DNA from 3 places in the Klebsiella oxytoca genome. Region 2 is predicted to be linked to each of the others. Evidence: riboswitches for the same ligand, from Rfam matches in the RefSeq annotation. Region 2 holds a riboswitch; each other region holds the start of a gene.

What was found. Region 2 has a riboswitch for thiamine pyrophosphate ahead of thiC (phosphomethylpyrimidine synthase ThiC). Riboswitches for the same ligand answer to the same signal wherever they lie in the genome.
Region 1: it holds a riboswitch for thiamine pyrophosphate, as region 2 does, so the genes downstream of both, thiB (thiamine ABC transporter substrate binding subunit) here and thiC (phosphomethylpyrimidine synthase ThiC) in region 2, are expected to answer to the same signal.
Region 3: it holds a riboswitch for thiamine pyrophosphate, as region 2 does, so the genes downstream of both, GJ746_RS12490 (TenA family protein) here and thiC (phosphomethylpyrimidine synthase ThiC) in region 2, are expected to answer to the same signal.

Annotation. Positions count from the first base shown of each region.
Region 1 is NZ_CP046115.1:897,454-903,363, forward strand. Features, by position in the region: gene thiQ (thiamine ABC transporter ATP-binding protein ThiQ) at 1-149, opposite strand, end outside; gene thiP (thiamine/thiamine pyrophosphate ABC transporter permease ThiP) at 133-1,743, opposite strand; gene thiB (thiamine ABC transporter substrate binding subunit) at 1,719-2,702, opposite strand; TPP riboswitch at 2,735-2,904, opposite strand; gene sgrR (HTH-type transcriptional regulator SgrR) at 2,942-4,597, opposite strand; gene sgrT (glucose uptake inhibitor SgrT) at 4,685-4,837, shown strand; gene GJ746_RS04255 (sugar efflux transporter) at 5,066-5,910, shown strand, end outside.
Region 2 is NZ_CP046115.1:287,078-292,987, forward strand. Features, by position in the region: gene GJ746_RS01355 (HesA/MoeB/ThiF family protein) at 1-422, opposite strand, end outside; gene thiE (thiamine phosphate synthase) at 415-1,050, opposite strand; gene thiC (phosphomethylpyrimidine synthase ThiC) at 1,050-2,945, opposite strand; TPP riboswitch at 3,031-3,144, opposite strand; gene rsd (sigma D regulator) at 3,199-3,696, opposite strand; gene nudC (NAD(+) diphosphatase) at 3,792-4,565, shown strand; gene hemE (uroporphyrinogen decarboxylase) at 4,732-5,796, shown strand; gene nfi (deoxyribonuclease V) at 5,806-5,910, shown strand, end outside.
Region 3 is NZ_CP046115.1:2,701,475-2,707,384, reverse strand. Features, by position in the region: gene GJ746_RS12500 (sugar phosphate isomerase/epimerase family protein) at 1-621, shown strand, start outside; gene GJ746_RS12495 (Gfo/Idh/MocA family protein) at 637-1,809, shown strand; TPP riboswitch at 1,998-2,099, shown strand; gene GJ746_RS12490 (TenA family protein) at 2,169-2,864, shown strand; gene GJ746_RS12485 (ABC transporter ATP-binding protein) at 2,861-3,589, shown strand; gene GJ746_RS12480 (ABC transporter permease) at 3,586-4,326, shown strand; gene GJ746_RS12475 (ABC transporter substrate-binding protein) at 4,350-5,285, shown strand; gene GJ746_RS12470 (diaminobutyrate--2-oxoglutarate transaminase) at 5,593-5,910, shown strand, end outside.

The DNA of each region.
Region 1 (5,910 bases), 610 kb from region 2:
GGTAAAAAACCGGCAATCAGGTTCAACAGCGTGCTTTTCCCGGCCCCGCTGGGGCCAAGAACCGCAATGCGCTCCCCGCGTTCGGCGGCAAGCGTAAAACGCATGGGCAGATGCTGATAAAGCCAGGTTACATCATTCAGTTTTAGCATCGCGCCCCGGAAGTTTTTCAATAACGCTAAAGAGTAAAAAGCACAGCAGCAGGAGCAAAAGGGCGGTCACGGCCCCGTCCTGGCTTCGATAAGAGCCAATTTGCTGATACAGGTAAAACGGCAGAGTACGAAAATCTTCGTTACCGAATAGCGCCACGACGCCGAAATCGCCAATCGATAGTACACAGGCAAAGGCCAGCGCCTGGGCAAGCGGGCGTTTTAAAGCGCGAAGCTCAACCACCCGAAGGCGCGTAAAGCCCTGCATCCCCAGCGACTGGCAGAGGGGGCCGTAGCGGGCGGCGATATCGCGCATCGGGTTTTCCAGCACCTTGAGCGCGTAGGGAATTGCCATCAGCGCATTAGTAAAAATGACGATACCGTCGGCGGACTCCGGCAGGCCCACGCTATTATTGAGCAGCAGGAAGAAACCGGTGGCCAGCACGATGCCCGGCATGGCGAGGATCAGCATGCCGCTCAGCTCAAGGGCCTGTCCGGCCAGCGGGCGGTTGCGAGCGCGCAGTTCACGGCTGCTCCACAGCAGCATCATGGTCAGAATGACGCTTAAGAGCCCGGCGGCAAGAGCGATACGCAGCGATGTCCACAGCGCCTGCCACAGCGCAGGCTGATGCAGCACGTGAAACAGATTGCTGTTCAGACCATCGACTATCACCGCCAGCAGCGGCGGTAACAGCAGTAAAAGCGCCACGCCAATCAACGTTATGTCACACAGCCGGCTCGATAGCCGGTCGTCGGGATCGCGCCAGCCGCGGATATGGCTGGCGCCGATGGCGAGAGCTTTACTCAGGCGTTGGCTAAGCAACACCAGCCCGAGACAGCAGATCATCTGGATAAGCGCCAGCATCGCCGCGCGCGCCGGGTCGTAGTCGAAATTAAGCGCCTGGTAAATTGCCAGTTCGATCGTCGTTGCCCGCGGGCCGCCGCCCAGCGACAGCACGGTCGCAAAGCTGGCGAAACAGAGCATAAAGATCAGCGCCGCAACCGGGAGAATTTGCCGCCGCAGCCACGGCCACTCAACCAGCCGGAAAAAGACGTAGCCGCGCATCCCAAGCTGGGCGGCGATTTGCCGCTGCTCGCCGGGGATATTCTCCAGCGTCTGCAGCAGCAGGCGCGTAGCCATCGGCATATTAAAGAACACGTGCGCCAGCAGGATCCCCTGTAGCCCGTAGGGTGAGAATTCCCACTGCCAGCCGAACGCGTTGCATAATTCAGCCAACCATCCCTGACGACCGTAGACGCTCAGAATACCGAACACCGCCACCAGTACCGGCAGAATTAAGGTCATCGCGCAAAGACGCAACAGCAGCGTGCGCCCGGGGAATCGGCGCCGGTAAAGGGCGCGGGCGAGGAAGATTGCCGGGATCACCGAAAAAAGCGCGGAAAGGAAGGCCTGCCAGAAAGAGAAGCGCACGACGTGCCAGAGATAGCTGTCGCTGACCAGCACGCCCCAGGCCGCTTGCGGGGCGCTAAACCACAGCGCCAGGAAAGCGGCCAGCGCTACGGCGACCAGGACGATGGCCGCCGTCAGTCCCGGAAGGAGCCAGCCGAAAGTTAGCGGCTGACGGCGCGTTGCCATGCGCTAATCCAATTCTGGCGGTCGGTCGCGACCTGCTGCGGGGTAAATTCGAGCGTCGTTTGCGGTTTCACAAGCGCATCAAAGCCCGCCGGAAGCGCAACCTGGGTAACCGGATACATCCAGTTGCCGGTCGGGATCGCGTTCTGGAAGCCTGGAGAAACCATAAATTTGAGGAATTTTTCCGCCAGCTCCGGCTGTTTGCTGGCTGCGGTACGGGCGGCAACTTCAACCTGTAGATAGTGGCCTTCAGCGAAGTTTGCCGCAGCGTAGTTATCTTTCTTCTCTTCAATGATGTGGTAAGCCGGAGAAGTGGTATAGCTCAGCACCAGATCGCTTTCGCCTTTCAGGAACAGGCCATAGGCTTCGCTCCAGCCTTTGGTGACGGTGACGGTTTTTGCCGCCAGCTTCTGCCAGGCATCCGGCGCCTTATCGCCGTACACCTTTTGCATCCATAGCAGCAGGCCCAGACCCGGCGTGCTGGTGCGCGGATCTTCATAGATCACCCGCCATTTTTCCTCGCTTTCAACCAGCTCTTTCAGGCTTTTCGGCGGATTCTTCAGCTTGTTTTTATCGTAAACGAAAGCGAAATAGCCGTAATCAAACGGGACGAAGGTATCGTTGTCCCAGCCGCCGGGCACGCTGACCGCGCTGGCCGGAACGCCGCTTTTGGCGAACAGTTTGCTTTGCGAGGCGGCTTCCAGCAGGTTGTTATCCAGGCCAAGCACCACATCCGCTTTGCTGTTTTTGCCCTCCATCCGCAGCCGGTTGAGCAGCGAGACGCCATCTTCGAGCGCCACGAACTTCAGTTCGCAGCCGCAGTCAGCTTCAAAGGCTTTTTTAACCGCGGGACCAGGGCCCCAGTCGGCGGAGAACGAGTCGTAGGTATAAACGGTGAGCAGCGGTTTGGCAAAAACGGGCGCGGCGGCCAGCGCCAGCAGCGGGAGTAATTTTTTCAACACTTTGCACCTCAGAAAAAAGGGGTGGCAAAGGATTTTGAGTGGGCCCCAAATCCCTTCGCCGGCGTTATCCGGATCAGGTTCGACGGGTATTTTCTCAGCCCATACGTTTCATCCTTCAAGCCGCATCTTCAAAACGCCATAGCGTTTTGTGATGCTTCTTGAATGATGGTACGTATGTTTATTAGCACCCCGTTGAGAACGGCAGTTAGTGTAATGATTTTGTCAGCTGACTGAAAGCATTACGGCTCTGGCGGCGCGAACCACGCGGATTTAAAGTCAAACCAGCCAAGAGTGTTCATGCGTACGCCGCGCATGCTGCGCTGTCCCTGGATCATTAGCCAGTGGTGAATCAGTGGAACAATCGTTTGATTGGTCAGCAGCTGTTGGCTCCATGTCGCTGGATTAAGCTCTCCCGCACGCCACCGGCTGGCATCCTGTTCCCAGTCGATGGGAATACAGTTGCGAACCAGCGGGACTTCATATAGCCAGGCAAACAGGGAGAAATCGATCGGCAGCGTAAAGTTAGCGCTGTTGAGCCAGACGTCGCTGACCGCTTCGCCGCGGTGCCACTCCTGATACTCCAGCTCCTGTATTTCCAGTTTGACCTGATGCTCGGCAAGCAGCTTCGCCATGATCCCGCCGAGCACGCGGTGCTCAACGTGGTCCTGATAGTAGGTCAGCGTGACCGTCTCCAGACCCGGCGGTTTTTCACAAGCGTGGCTGCGTGCATGGTGCCAGCGGGGTAGCAGGCCATAGGCCGGGAACCAGTTGTCCTGATAGTGATCGCCTGCGTGATAGAGCAGTCTGGCGGGCTGGAACAGATAGCTTAACCACTGGCGTACCGCCGCGTTCGCGCCGAGCGGGCTGCGGGCGTCGAACAGCAGATAATAACAACCCTCTTCCAGGCGGCTTTCCACCGCTTTCTCGCTTTGCGTGGTGCCCTGTAACGTTAAGCCGCCGTTAGGTTCTTCGCTGATTTCCGGCAGCACCCAGACGTTTACTTCATCGATCAGCGCCCGATAGCCGAAATAGTCGTCGAAAGCACGAATTTTGAGCTGATTCTGGTTATTGCGCACAACCGAATAGGGGCCCGTGCCAACGGGGATACTGGAGTAGTTCTCCATCGACCGCCATTCGTGCGGCAGGATCATGGCCGGGACCTGGCTTAATAGCCAGGGCAGCCAGCGGTCGGGTTGACTGAGATGGATATCGAGGGTCCACGCGGTAGGGGAGTCGATACGCTCAATATGGGAAAACAGCGGCAGCGCGTTGCTGCGCTGCAGGGAGCTGATGACATCCGCCATTTCCAGCTCCCGGCCATGATGAAAATGAATACCTGGACGCAGAAAAAAACGCCAGTGGGTTGGGGTGATCTGCTGCCAATGGTGAGCAATATCGGCTTCCAGTTCCCCATTTTCCTCATTTACCCGCGTCAACGCGCTAAAAATCTGTCGGGCGATATGCGTTTCCGAGCGGCGAAGCGCGCTGCCGGGCAGCAGATTTTTCATTGGCCGATAGTAGAGCACGCGCAGGATATGCCGCCCCTGACGAAAGCTGCGGCCTAAATGGGAAACCAGCATTTGCCTGACGGCGGCTTTATCGCCAACCAGCTGTACCAGCTGATCGATTCGGTCCTGTTCCAGCAAATCTTCCGCTCGCTGCTGTTGCAGCGCGAGACCGGTATAGAGAAAAGAGAGGCGTGAGCGTTTGCCACGTCCCGCCTCCGCCTCCCAGGTGAGCCAGCCGCGTTCTTCCATCATGTTCAATAAGGTACGCATATGGCGGCGCGAACAGCTCAGCATATGTGCCAGCTCGTTAAGCGTTGTCTCCTGAGACTTGCCGTCGCAGCACTGCCACAGGCGAATGAACTGCTGTTGTAAACGACCGGAAGGCATAAAAGGGGAACTCCTGATAAAAACTCAGCAATTTATTACTCCCTATATTAAGTCAATAATCAACGTCGATGAAGCGAGGAGGTGAATATGATGAGGTCAACCATTAAACAGTTCTATCAAGGCTACTTTTCTGCGACGCAGGATGCGTCCTGGCTGGCCCGCCTGATGGCAGGAAGACGGCAGGAAATTCTCGGAGAGCTGATGCAGTGGGGAGTTACGTCGCAGACCTCTGATCATTGACTTGCAGACATCATGTGTGACTGAGTATTGGTGTTATACTCGTCGTCTTTCAAGCTGCAGGTGCGTTGGCTGCGCCCGCTCGCCCAGGTCACATAGCTATCTATGTTCCCAGGGACCTACGTCCTGGCCGCCTGCCCGCAACTCGAAACCTATTGAGTATAGAATCACCCGCCAGCAGAATACTTCTGCTGGCTTTTTTCGTTTGCTTCGCGTGCTTAAGGATATTTCATGCTGTGGTTAATGACGATGGGGCGTCGTCTCAACGGCGTTTACGCCGCTTTTATGCTGGTCGCTTTCATGATGGGAATCGCTGGCGCGCTGCAGGCGCCAACGCTCAGCTTATTTCTCAGCCGCGAAGTAGGGGCGCAGCCGTTCTGGGTGGGCCTGTTTTATACGGTTAACGCGATTGCCGGTATCCTGGTCAGCCTGGCGCTGGCTAAACGCTCCGATAGCCGGGGCGATCGTCGTCGGCTGATTATGTTTTGCTGCCTGATGGCGGTGGGAAATGCGCTGCTGTTTGCTTTTAATCGTCACTACCTGACGCTGATTACCTGCGGAGTGATGCTGGCTTCCGTAGCGAATGCCGCGATGCCGCAGCTATTTGCCCTGGCGCGGGAATATGCCGATAGCTCGGCGCGTGAAGTAGTGATGTTCAGTTCGATAATGCGTGCGCAGCTTTCTCTGGCGTGGGTGATTGGCCCGCCGCTGGCTTTTATGCTGGCGCTGAACTACGGCTTCACCACGATGTTTTCGATTGCTGCCGGGATCTTTGTGATTAGTCTGGTGCTGATCGCTTTTAAGCTACCTTCTGTCGCCCGCGTGGAGCAGCCTTCGGAAGGAGATGACGTTCTGGTACAGGCCGGGGGATGGCACGATAAAAACGTACGGACGCTGTTTATCGCCTCCACCCTGATGTGGACCTGTAACACTATGTATATTATTGATATGCCTTTGTGGATCAGTAGCGATCTTGGTCTGCCCGATAGCCTCGCGGGGATATTAATGGGCACCGCTGCCGGGCTGGAGATTCCGGCCATGATTCTGGCTGGCTACTACGTTAAGCGCTGGGGTAA
Region 2 (5,910 bases):
GCGACGCAGGCGGCGTTGATCGCCTGCCGGGTCACCATGTTATCGGTGCAATCCAGTACCACATCGGCCTTCGTTACTTCATCCAGCAGGTTTTTTCCGCTTAAGCGTTGTTTCAGCGCAATCAGTTCAATCTGCGGGTTGAGGCGAGCCAGCCTCGCTCTGGCGGCGGTGGTTTTGGGCTGAGCGATATCATCGCTGGTGAACAGAATTTGCCGCTGCAGATTGCTGACGTGCACGTCGTCGTCGTCGGCCAGCGTCAGCGTGCCGACCCCGGCTCCGGCCAGATAGAGCGCAGCAGGGGAACCCAGCCCGCCGAGACCAACGATCAACACCCGGCTGGCCAGCAGCTTTTGCTGGCCTTCAATGGCGATATCCTCCAGCAGCAGCTGGCGGCTATAGCGCATAAAATCGCTGTCATTCATCACCCGCTCCCGCTATCCCGAGCAACTGTGCCGTGGCCTGCCGCCAGTCGGTAGCCTGAGTAATGGCGCTGACTACCGCAATACTGCCGACGCCGGTTGCCAGAACCGCCGGAGCGCGCTCAAGGCTGATTCCGCCAATCGCCACGGTGGGATAATCGCCCAGGCGCTGAATATGCTGCGCCAGCTGTTCCAGCCCCTGGGGAGCGGAAGGCATCTGCTTGGTTTGCGTCGGAAAAACGTGGCCGAGAGCGATGTAAGAAGGACGAGCCGCCAGCGCGATATCAATTTCCATATCGTCGTGAGTGGAAACACCAAGGCGCAGCCCGGCGTTACGGATGGCGCTAAGGTCAGTGGTTTCCAGATCTTCCTGGCCTAAATGCACGCCGTAAGCCTGATGTTTAATAGCCAGCCGCCAGTAATCATTGATAAACAGTCGCGCATCATATTTGCGTCCCAGGGCGATAGCGGCGGCCACATCCTCTTCGACTTCACTATCGCGTTTATCCTTAATGCGCAGCTGGATGGTGCGAACGCCCGCAGCCAGCAAGCGTTCGATCCACGTTACGCTATCGACGACCGGATAGAGTCCTAAACGGAATGGGACGGGTGGAAAATCGGGTTGATACATCAGGCTTCCTCCTTACGTAGATAGATTTCACTGCCGCGGGCGCGAAAGTTATCCGCCATATCGGCCATCCCCACTTCGATGGTCTGCACGGCGGCGTAGTTGCGAACTTCCTGGCTTATCTTCATTGAGCAAAATTTGGGGCCGCACATGGAGCAGAAGTGGGCCACTTTGCCGGACTCCTGCGGCAGGGTTTCGTCGTGGTAAGCGCGAGCGGTGAACGGATCGAGCGCCAGGTTAAACTGGTCTTCCCAGCGGAACTCGAAGCGTGCTTTCGACATGGCGTTATCGCGGATCTGCGCGCCGGGATGACCTTTGGCGAGGTCGGCAGCGTGGGCGGCAATTTTGTAAGTAATCAGGCCCTGCTTAACGTCTTCTTTATTCGGCAGGCCGAGGTGCTCTTTCGGCGTCACGTAGCAGAGCATCGCACAGCCGAACCAGCCGATCATGGCTGCGCCAATACCCGAGGTGAAATGGTCGTACCCCGGTGCAATATCGGTAGTTAGCGGACCTAAGGTATAGAAAGGCGCTTCGTGGCAGTGCTCCAGCTCTTCGGTCATATTGCGCTGAATCATCTGCATCGGCACATGGCCCGGGCCTTCGATCATCACCTGCACGTCATACTCCCAGGCGATTTTGGTTAGCTCGCCCAGCGTATGCAGTTCGGCAAACTGCGCTTCGTCGTTGGCATCCTGAATCGAGCCGGGACGCAGGCCATCACCTAATGAGAGCGAAACGTCATAGGCGGCGCAGATTTCGCAGATCTCACGAAAATGTTGATAGAGAAAGTTCTCTTTATGATGGGACAAGCACCATTTCGCCATGATGGAACCGCCGCGGGATACAATACCTGTCAGGCGCCGGGCGGTCATCGGCACATAGCGCAGCAGCACGCCGGCGTGAATGGTGAAGTAGTCGACCCCTTGTTCAGCCTGTTCCAGCAGCGTGTCGCGGAAGGATTCCCAGGTGAGATCTTCGGCGATCCCGTTGACCTTTTCTAACGCCTGGTAGATCGGCACGGTGCCGATCGGTACCGGACTATTGCGCAGGATCCACTCGCGGGTCTCGTGAATATAGCGGCCGGTAGAAAGGTCCATTACCGTATCCGCTCCCCAGCGCGTCGCCCACACCAGTTTCTCGACCTCTTCCTCAATCGACGAGGTGACCGCCGAGTTGCCGATATTGGCGTTAACCTTCACCAGGAAGTTGCGGCCAATAATCATCGGCTCAGATTCCGGATGATTAATATTGGCCGGAATAATCGCGCGCCCGGCGGCGACTTCAGCGCGTACAAATTCCGGGGTGATATTTTCCGGCAGTCGTGCGCCAAAGCCGACGCCCGGATGCTGCTGGCGCAGCACTTTGCCACGAATACGCTCGCGGCCCATATTCTCGCGAATAGCGATGAATTCCATCTCCGGCGTGACAATTCCCTGACGGGCGTAGTGCAGTTGAGTCACGCATTTACCGGCGATAGCGCGTCTGGGCGTTAACAGGCCGGTAAAGCGCAGCTCGTTGAGGCCCTCATCCGTCAGCCGCTGTTTGGTATACGCCGAACTGCGATCGCTGAGCTCTTCGCAGTCGCGACGCGCCTCAATCCACGGCAGGCGTAGTTTTGTCAGGCCCTGCTGAACGTTAATCGCGATATGCGGGTCGCCGTACGGGCCGGACGTGTCATAGACAGGAATGGCCTCGTTAGCTTCGTGCTGAGGATTATCTTTGCTGCCGCCGATAAGCGTCGGGCTCAGCTGAATTTCGCGCATCGGTACGCGAATATCTTCTTGCGAACCATGGATATAGATGCGCTGTGAATTGGGAAACGCGGTACCTTCCAGCGTGTCGATAAAGCGCTGAGCGTGTTCACGTTGCTCTCGACGCGTGAGTTTTGTTGTAGACATAGCTCATTCCGGTTAAACAGGATATGGCTTGCCAGACGACGGATGGAGTAACAGATGCGATCGGCCCTGAACAGGCTGATGCTAAATGCAGTTTACTCTTGTTCCCTTCGCAGGTATTAGCCTGATCAGGTTCCGCGGATCCCGAATTAACGGTCTCAGCCTTTTCCAGTGTGGAAAATAGGCACTCCGACAAGATGACATTCCCTCTCAGAAAGGGGGAATGTATGTAAACTACGCGTTAATGGCTCACAACTCAAGCGGTCGGCGCGATATTGTCGCTGATGCTATCTTTGCGACTATGGGCTACGGCGAGGGCGATCAGTTTGTCTTCCAGCGCAAAGCGCGCTTCCAGCGCTTCACCGATATCTGACAGCGCCTGCTGGAACTCAAGGTAGTTATCGTGATCGATGGCGTTTTCGAGGCAGGAGTCGTAATAATCCATAATCTGCTGGGTATTAGCCTGCAGCTGTGGATAAATCTTAGTCGCGGCTAAAAGTGGCGTATCGCCTTCCAATTCGCCGATAAAGCGTTCATAAATACTAAAATGGCCGGAGGAAAGGTAGTCCACCAGGCTTTGACAAAAATCATCCAGCGCTTTCTCATTAAGCCGCATAAATGATTCTTTGCCGGGCTTCAGGCCAACCAGGTTGTAGTAAGCCACGAGCAAATGCTTACGTACTTGTAGCCAGCGATCGACCAGTTTATTGCTGCCTCCAACACGTTCCGTCAGGTTTTCCAGCTGGTTTAACATGGTTGACTCCGCAAGTTTTTAAGAGAAACACGTTGCTCACCAAAATGTAAATTTAATGTTAAAAGTGCCAGTAAAATGAAGGTAGTGCAATAGATATGGATCGTATTATTGAAAAATTAGATCGCGGCTGGTGGATTGTCAGCCACGAACAGAAATTATGGTTACCTGGTGGGGAATTACCATATGGCGAAGCGGTAAATTTTAATCTTGCGGGACAACCCGGGCTGCGGATAGGGGAATGGCAGGGCGAACCGGTATGGCTGGTGCGTCAGGATCGTCGGCATGACATGGGATCGCTGCGCCAGGTGCTCGATCAGGATGCTGGTCTTTTCCAACTGGCGGGTCGAGGGATCCAGCTGGCGGAATTCTACCGTTCGCATAAATTCTGCGGCTACTGCGGGCATCCGATGCATCCCAGTAAAACCGAGTGGGCGATGCTGTGCAGCCATTGCCGCGAACGCTACTACCCGCAAATCGCACCGTGCATTATCGTCGCCATCCGCCGGGATGACACCATTCTGCTGGCGCAGCATACGCGCCATCGTAACGGCGTGCACACGGTGCTGGCCGGGTTTGTCGAGGTCGGAGAGACCCTGGAGCAGACCGTGGCCCGCGAGGTGATGGAGGAGAGCGGTATTAAGGTGAAAAACCTGCGCTACGTGACCTCCCAGCCCTGGCCGTTCCCGCAATCGCTGATGACCGCGTTTATGGCCGAGTACGATAGCGGCGAGATTGTCATCGACAAGAAAGAGCTGCTGGAGGCGGGATGGTATCGCTATGACGATCTGCCGCTTCTGCCGCCGCCGGGCACCGTGGCGCGCCGGCTGATTGAAGATACCGTGGCGATGTGTCGGGCAGAGTATGAGTGACATGTTACATACACTTTATCCTTCAAATTGCCTCTTTGTTGGCTGTTTTAACGTACCTCAACCACTTACTTGAGTAAGCTCCCGGGGTTCATTCAATTGCCGCCTCGATCCACTTTGAATGATTTTGTGTATAAACTTGGCGCATCAACGCTAAAGGAATGTAAAAATGACCGAACTGAAGAACGATCGCTATCTGCGCGCGCTGCTACGCCAGCCGGTTGATGTCACCCCGGTGTGGATGATGCGCCAGGCGGGCCGCTATTTACCGGAGTACAAAGCCACCCGTGCGCAAGCGGGGGACTTTATGTCGCTGTGTAAAAACGCTGAGCTGGCCTGTGAAGTGACGCTGCAGCCGCTGCGCCGCTATAAGCTCGACGCGGCCATTCTCTTCTCGGACATTCTCACTATCCCGGATGCCATGGGGCTGGGGCTCTATTTCGAAGCCGGAGAAGGTCCGCGTTTTACCTCGCCGATTACCTGTAAAGCGGATGTTGATAAATTACCGATCCCCGATCCGGAAGGTGAGCTTGGCTATGTGATGAACGCCGTGCGCACCATTCGCCGCGAACTGAAAGGCGAAGTGCCGCTGATCGGTTTTTCCGGTAGTCCATGGACGCTGGCGACCTATATGGTTGAAGGTGGAAGTAGCAAAGCGTTTACGGTGATCAAAAAAATGATGTATGCCGAGCCGCAGGCCCTGCATGCGCTGCTCGACAAGCTGGCGAAAAGCGTCACGCTGTATCTGAATGCGCAGATCAGAGCGGGCGCGCAGTCGGTGATGATTTTTGATACCTGGGGCGGCGTGCTGACCGGCCGGGATTATCAGCAGTTCTCGCTCTATTACATGCATAAAATCGTCGATGGTCTGCTGCGCGAAAACGATGGGCGCCGCGTGCCTGTGACACTGTTTACCAAAGGCGGCGGACAGTGGCTGGAAGCGATGGCGGAAACCGGCTGCGATGCGCTGGGCCTCGACTGGACCACCGATATCGCCGACGCCCGTCGCCGGGTCGGTCATAAAGTTGCCCTGCAGGGAAATATGGACCCCTCAATGCTGTATGCCCCTCCGGCGCGTATCGAAGAAGAAGTGGCGACGATTCTCGCCGGATTTGGTCAGGGTGAAGGGCATGTCTTTAATCTCGGACACGGAATTCATCAGGATGTCGACCCGGAACACGCGGGCGTATTTGTGGAGGCGGTGCACCGGCTGTCGGCGCAATACCACCGTTAAGGAGTGAATATGGATTTGGCAGCGCTACGCACCCAGCAGCTCAGCCTGGCGGCATCGGTAGAACGAGGCGATCGGTTCGAACAAGACCCACCAACGCTGATTGGCGGGGCGGAT
Region 3 (5,910 bases), 2.4 Mb from region 2:
GAAGAAACGGCGGGCAACCCTTTCCAACCCCCCTATCTGGTTATTATTGATTTTGGTAATCCGCAGCGGGCGAAATATGCCGGACGCGGAGATCTGGCCCCCCGCCTTTCCCCCGCCGACTGGCGGCGGATGATCGACCACATCACTATCATCAGCAAACTGGCGTGGCAGGAGTACGGCGTTCGCCCGGTTATCCACCCTCACGCCGGCGGCTGCATCGAGTTTGCCGATGAGATAGATCTGCTGGCAACGCAAATTCCCCATGATGTCGCCGGGTTATGTCTCGATACCGGACATCTCTACTATTCGGGTATGGACCCTATCGCCTGGCTGGATCGCCATTTTGACCGCCTTGACTACCTGCACTTTAAAGATGTCGATCCGAAGGTATTCGAGAGCGTGATTTCCCGGGGCATCGACTTCTTCTCCGCCTGTGCCGAAGGGGTAATGTGTCCGCTCGGCACCGGCGCGATTGACTATCCGGCCGTACGCGCGTTTCTCGATAAGCGCGGCTATCAGGGCTGGATCACTATCGAACAAGAACGCGATCCGCGTAACGTTGAAGGCAGCCTGCAGGCAGTAACGGAAAGCCTGCGCTACCTGCGCTCCGTTGGCTTTTAATCAGGAGAGAACACGATGATTAACGGTACTAAACCCGTCGGCAGGTCATTACGCTGGGGAATGGTTGGCGGCGGCGCAAGCAGCCAGATTGGCTATATTCACCGCTCAGCGGCGCTGCGTGACGGTTCATTTACCCTGCTGGCCGGGGCTTTTGATATTGACGCTCAGCGCGGGCGTGAATTTGGTCGTCAGCTTGGCGTTGAGGCCGAACGCTGTTATCCCGACTACGCGACCTTGTTTCGCGAAGAAGCGGCGCGAGAAGATGGTATTGAGGCGGTGTCTGTCGCCACGCCGAACAATACCCACTACGCCATTTGCCGCGCGGCGCTGGAAGCCGGGCTGCACGTGGTATGTGAAAAACCGCTGTGTTTTACCGGCGAAGAGGCCGATGCGCTGGTGGCCCTGAGCGAAAAGCAGCGCAAGATTATCGGGGTTACCTACGGCTATGCTGGGCATCAGCTGATTTTGCAGGCGCGGCAGATGATTGCCCAGGGGCTGCTGGGCGAGATCCGCATCATTAATATGCAGTTCGCACACGGTTTCCACAATCTGCCGGTGGAGCAGGACAACCCCAGCACCCGCTGGCGAGTGGATCCGAAATTTGTCGGCCCAGGCTACGTGCTGGGCGATCTGGCTACGCACCCGCTGTTTCTGGCGGAGACCATGGCACCGAAACTCAACATCACGCGCCTGATGTGCTCCCGCCAGAGCTTTGTTAAAAGCCGCGCCCCGCTGGAGGATAACGCCTACGTGCTGATGGAGTACGACAACGGCGCCGTGGGTTCGATGTGGTGCTCGGCGGTCAACAGCGGCTCAATGCACGGGCAGAAAGTGCGCATCGTCGGGGAAAAAGCCAGCCTGGAATGGTGGGATGAACAGCCAAACCAGCTGCGCTATGAAATCCAGGGTGAGCCGGTACGCATCCTTGAACGCGGAATGTCCTATCTTGATCCTCTGGCCCTGCAGGACGACAGAATTGGCGGCGGTCATCCCGAAGGGCTGTTTGAAGCCTGGTCAAATCTGTACCGCCGCTTTGCTATCGCCATGGATGCGACCGATCGCCGCGACGCCGCGCTGCTGGAAAACTTCTGGTATCCGGATGCGAAAGCCGGGGCGCTCGGCGTGCACTGGGTCGAGAACTGCGTACGTTCTGCGGATAGCGGAGCCAGCTGGGTCGAGTTTCGTTAAATCTGTTGCCCGGCAGCGGCGCGTCTGCCGGGCAAGGAACAGCTTTGCTTATCGCATATCTGCTACGGCCGAGCGCCGCCCGGCAAGAGTGCTCAACTATTATTTCTCGCTGGCCCATTCGTGACAACGTCACCTGTTTTCGGCATATTCACGGCATTGTAATCAAAAAGCGAATGCCGTATAACATGGGCCAAACCGAGGGGTGTCCCGTGAGGGCTGAGATGGCGTAAGCCGAACCCTTTGAACCTGATCTGGGTCATGCCAGCGAAGGGACGGGTCGGCATTTCCGCCAGTTTTGCGCCATTGCCTGTTCACACTTCTTTCTGCACGCCCGGATCTCCCTTTTATCAGGAGGTCCTGTGATTGTTCCCGCATTTACCCAGGGTATTTATGGTCGTCTGCGCCAGCAGGCCGATACCGCCTGGCAGCACTACGTCAACCATCCCTTCCTGCGTCAGCTCGCCGACGGCACCCTGCCTGAACCGGCATTCCGCCGCTATCTGACGCAAGACTATCTGTTTCTGATCCACTTTGCCCGCAGCTACGCGCTGCTGGTCAGTAAACTGCGTACTCTGCCGGAGATGCGCGCCGCCGCCGCGTCGATGAACGCCATTCTCGACGAACTGCCGCTGCATGTTGGCTACTGTAACGGATGGGGGCTGGACGAACCCGCGATGGCCACCGAACCGGAAGCCTTAGAAACCATCAACTATACCCGTTACGTGCTGGACATCGGCCACTCCGGAGACGCGCTGGATCTGCTGGCGGCGCTGATGCCGTGCGTCGCCGGATATGCGGAAATCGGTCTCGGCCTGCTGCATAATCCGGCAACCAACCTGATCGACAATCCCTATGCCTCGTGGATCCGCAACTACGGCGACGAGGGTTATCTGAACGGCGTCAATGCCGCCATTGCCCTGCTGGAAACGCTCTGGCAACAGCGCGGCGGCGAGGCGCGTTTTGCGGAACTTGGCGTCATTTTCACCACCGCCACCCGTCTGGAAGCCAACTTCTGGCAAATGGGCCTTAATGCGGTTGAGGGGAATCCGGCGTGAGTGCGCCAGCAATTGAGGTACGCGGCCTGAGCCTGCGCTTTGGCGCACGGCAAATTTTCGACAACCTGACGTTCGATATCCCCGGCGGCCAATGGATATCGCTGCTGGGGCCCAGCGGCGTAGGGAAAACCACCCTGCTACGTGTTCTCGCCGGTCTGGCAAAAGCCGCTGCCGGTGAAGTCCGCGCCAGCGACGGGCTGCCAATCGCTAAACGGCTGGCGTGGATGGGGCAGAAAGACTTGCTTTACCCGTGGTTAAATGTGCGTGACAACGTCTCTCTTGGCGCCCGTCTGCGCGGAGAGCGCGTTGACCACCGGCGCGTAGCCACGCTGTTACAGCAGGTAGGCCTTGAATCGTGCGCTAACGAACTTCCGGCCCGTCTGTCCGGCGGCATGCGCCAGCGGGCGGCGCTGGCGCGCACCTTATATGAAGACCAGCCCATCGTACTGATGGACGAACCCTTTTCCGCGCTCGATACCATCACCCGTACGCGAATTCAGACACTGGCTGCGGAGCTGCTGGTTAACCGTACCGTGGTGCTTATCACCCATGACCCGATGGAAGCCTGTCGCCTGAGCCATCGGCTGCTGGTGCTTTCTCCCGCTGCCGGCGGAATTGACGATAGCCACCGTCTATCCGGCACGCCGCCGCGTGCGCCGGACGACCCGGCGCTGCTGATCGGCCAGGCGGAACTGTTGCAACAGCTCATGAGGGCTAACGGATGAGCGCAAAAGTGTTTCGCGCCGCCGTGGTGTTCTGCGGCCTGCTGCTGCTCTGGTGGCTGGCGAGCCGCAGCGGCATTCCGGCCTTCCTGCTGCCTTCTCCCGCAGCGGTGGCCAGCGCGCTGTGGATGAATCGGGATTATCTCGGCTGGCACACGCTAATCACGTTGAGTGAGATCGTCAGCGGTCTCGCGCTCGGCGTCCTGCTTGGCGTGATCCTGGCGCTGTGCATGATCGTCTCGCCGCGTCTTCAGCGCTGGCTGATGCCGCTGGTGCTGATCAGCCAGGCGATCCCGGTCTTTGCTCTCGCCCCGCTGCTGGTCCTGTGGTTTGGTTTCGGCATGAGCGCAAAGGTCATGATGGCGGTTCTGGTGATTTTTTTCCCCGTGACCTCGGCGTTTTTTGACGGCCTGCGCCGGGTTAACAACGATTATCTCGATCTGGCGCGCACGATGGGCGCCTCTTTTAGTGCACAGCTGCGTCATGTGCGCATGATGGCCGCCCTTCCGGCGCTCGGCTCCGGCCTGCGGATGGCGGCAGCCGTCGCCCCCATTGGCGCAATAATCGGTGAATGGGTCGGTTCAGCCGAAGGGCTTGGCTACGTGATGCTCAACGCCAACGCCCGTTTGCAAACCGATATCTGCTTCGCAGCCCTGTTTATTTTAGTACTACTGACGGTCCTGCTCTGGCTGACGGTGGATGCTTTTCTGCATCGGCTGGTCTACTGGACGCCGGAATAACGATTTAACAATAAGGAATAACCATGCGTAAGCATCTTTATGCCGTGATGGCCTTCGGCACGCTGATCGGCGGTCAGGCGCAGGCTAACGAGAAACTCACCCTCGTGCTGGACTGGTATATCAATCCTGACCATGCGCCGATTATGGTAGCCGAACAGATTGGCGCTTTTAAAGAGGCGGGTCTTGACGTCAAAATTGTGCCACCGTCCGATCCGGCGCTGCCGCCACGATTGGTGGCTGCCCGCCAGGCGGATCTGGCCATTACCTACCAGCCGCAGGTACATTTTTTCGCTGATGAAGGGCTTCCGCTGGTCCGCGTTGGCACGCTGATTAATTCGCCGCTGAACACGGTGATCGCGCTGGATAAAAACATCAAATCCCCCGCCGATCTGCAGGGTAAAAAAGTGGGTTATTCCGTTAGCGGAATCGAACAGGCGACGCTGGCGACCATGGCACAGCACGTACAAGTCGATCCCAAAAGCATCAAGCTCATCAATGTTAACTTTCAGCTGACCAGCGCTCTGATGGCCGGTCAGGTCGATGCGGTCATTGGCGGATATCGTAATATAGAAGCGCTGGAACTGATGCTTCAGGGGAAAGATCCGGTGGTAATGAACGTCGAGGATTACGGCGTACCTGCCTACGACGAGCTGGTGATCGTGGCGAATCGCGATGCGGCCAACGCGCCGAAAATTAAGGCTTTCCTCACGGCGCTACAGAAAGGCGTCGCTTATTTACGCGCCCACCCGCAGGAAACCTGGCAGACGTTTGCCGCCGCGCATCCCGAGCTCAATACCGCGCTGAATAAACAGGCATGGCTGAAAACCATCCCTCTGTTTGCCCGCGATCCAGCGGCCCTGGACAAATCACGTTATGAAACTTATGAACAGTTTTTATATAACAATAAGTTGGTGAAAAAAGTCACACCGCTAAGCGATTATGCGCTTGAATTGCATTGAGAGCCGTTTCTGCTGGCGGAAATTTTTCGCCAGCAATGGTCAGCAAAACGGTAATAAAAATCGCGACAAGACTTCATTAATAATTACAATTTTAAAGGTCTTTTATCCTGTAAAACACTTCATCCCTATCAATGAGTTACGTTCACTTTTTACAATGTAAAAATAACGTAAATACCCCTTAATCAATAAAACGTTGAATGCGGATTTAAAAAGCCATATATTGTGCCCGCTTTATGCATGGCGATTCAATTTCTTACACCAATTTATTCAACCAGGGTTCAACCGTAACGCTGGTTGTGGGAGTGATATGATGACGGATAAAGTCCGTATTGATACTTTAGGCGCAGACTTATTAAATGCAAACAACGATACCTTTTTGGCCCGTCAGGCTGAATTCGAATCGAATGTCAGGAGCTATCCGCGCAAGCTGCCCCTTGCGATTACCAAAGCGGAAGGCGTCTGGCTGACCGATGCGGATAACAAACAGTATCTGGACTGCCTTGCCGGCGCCGGTACCCTGGCACTCGGCCACAACCATCCTGATGTGCTGCAGAGCATCCAAAGTGTCATTACCAGCGGCTTGCCGTTACATACTCTCGATCTGACCACTCCATTAAAAGATCGT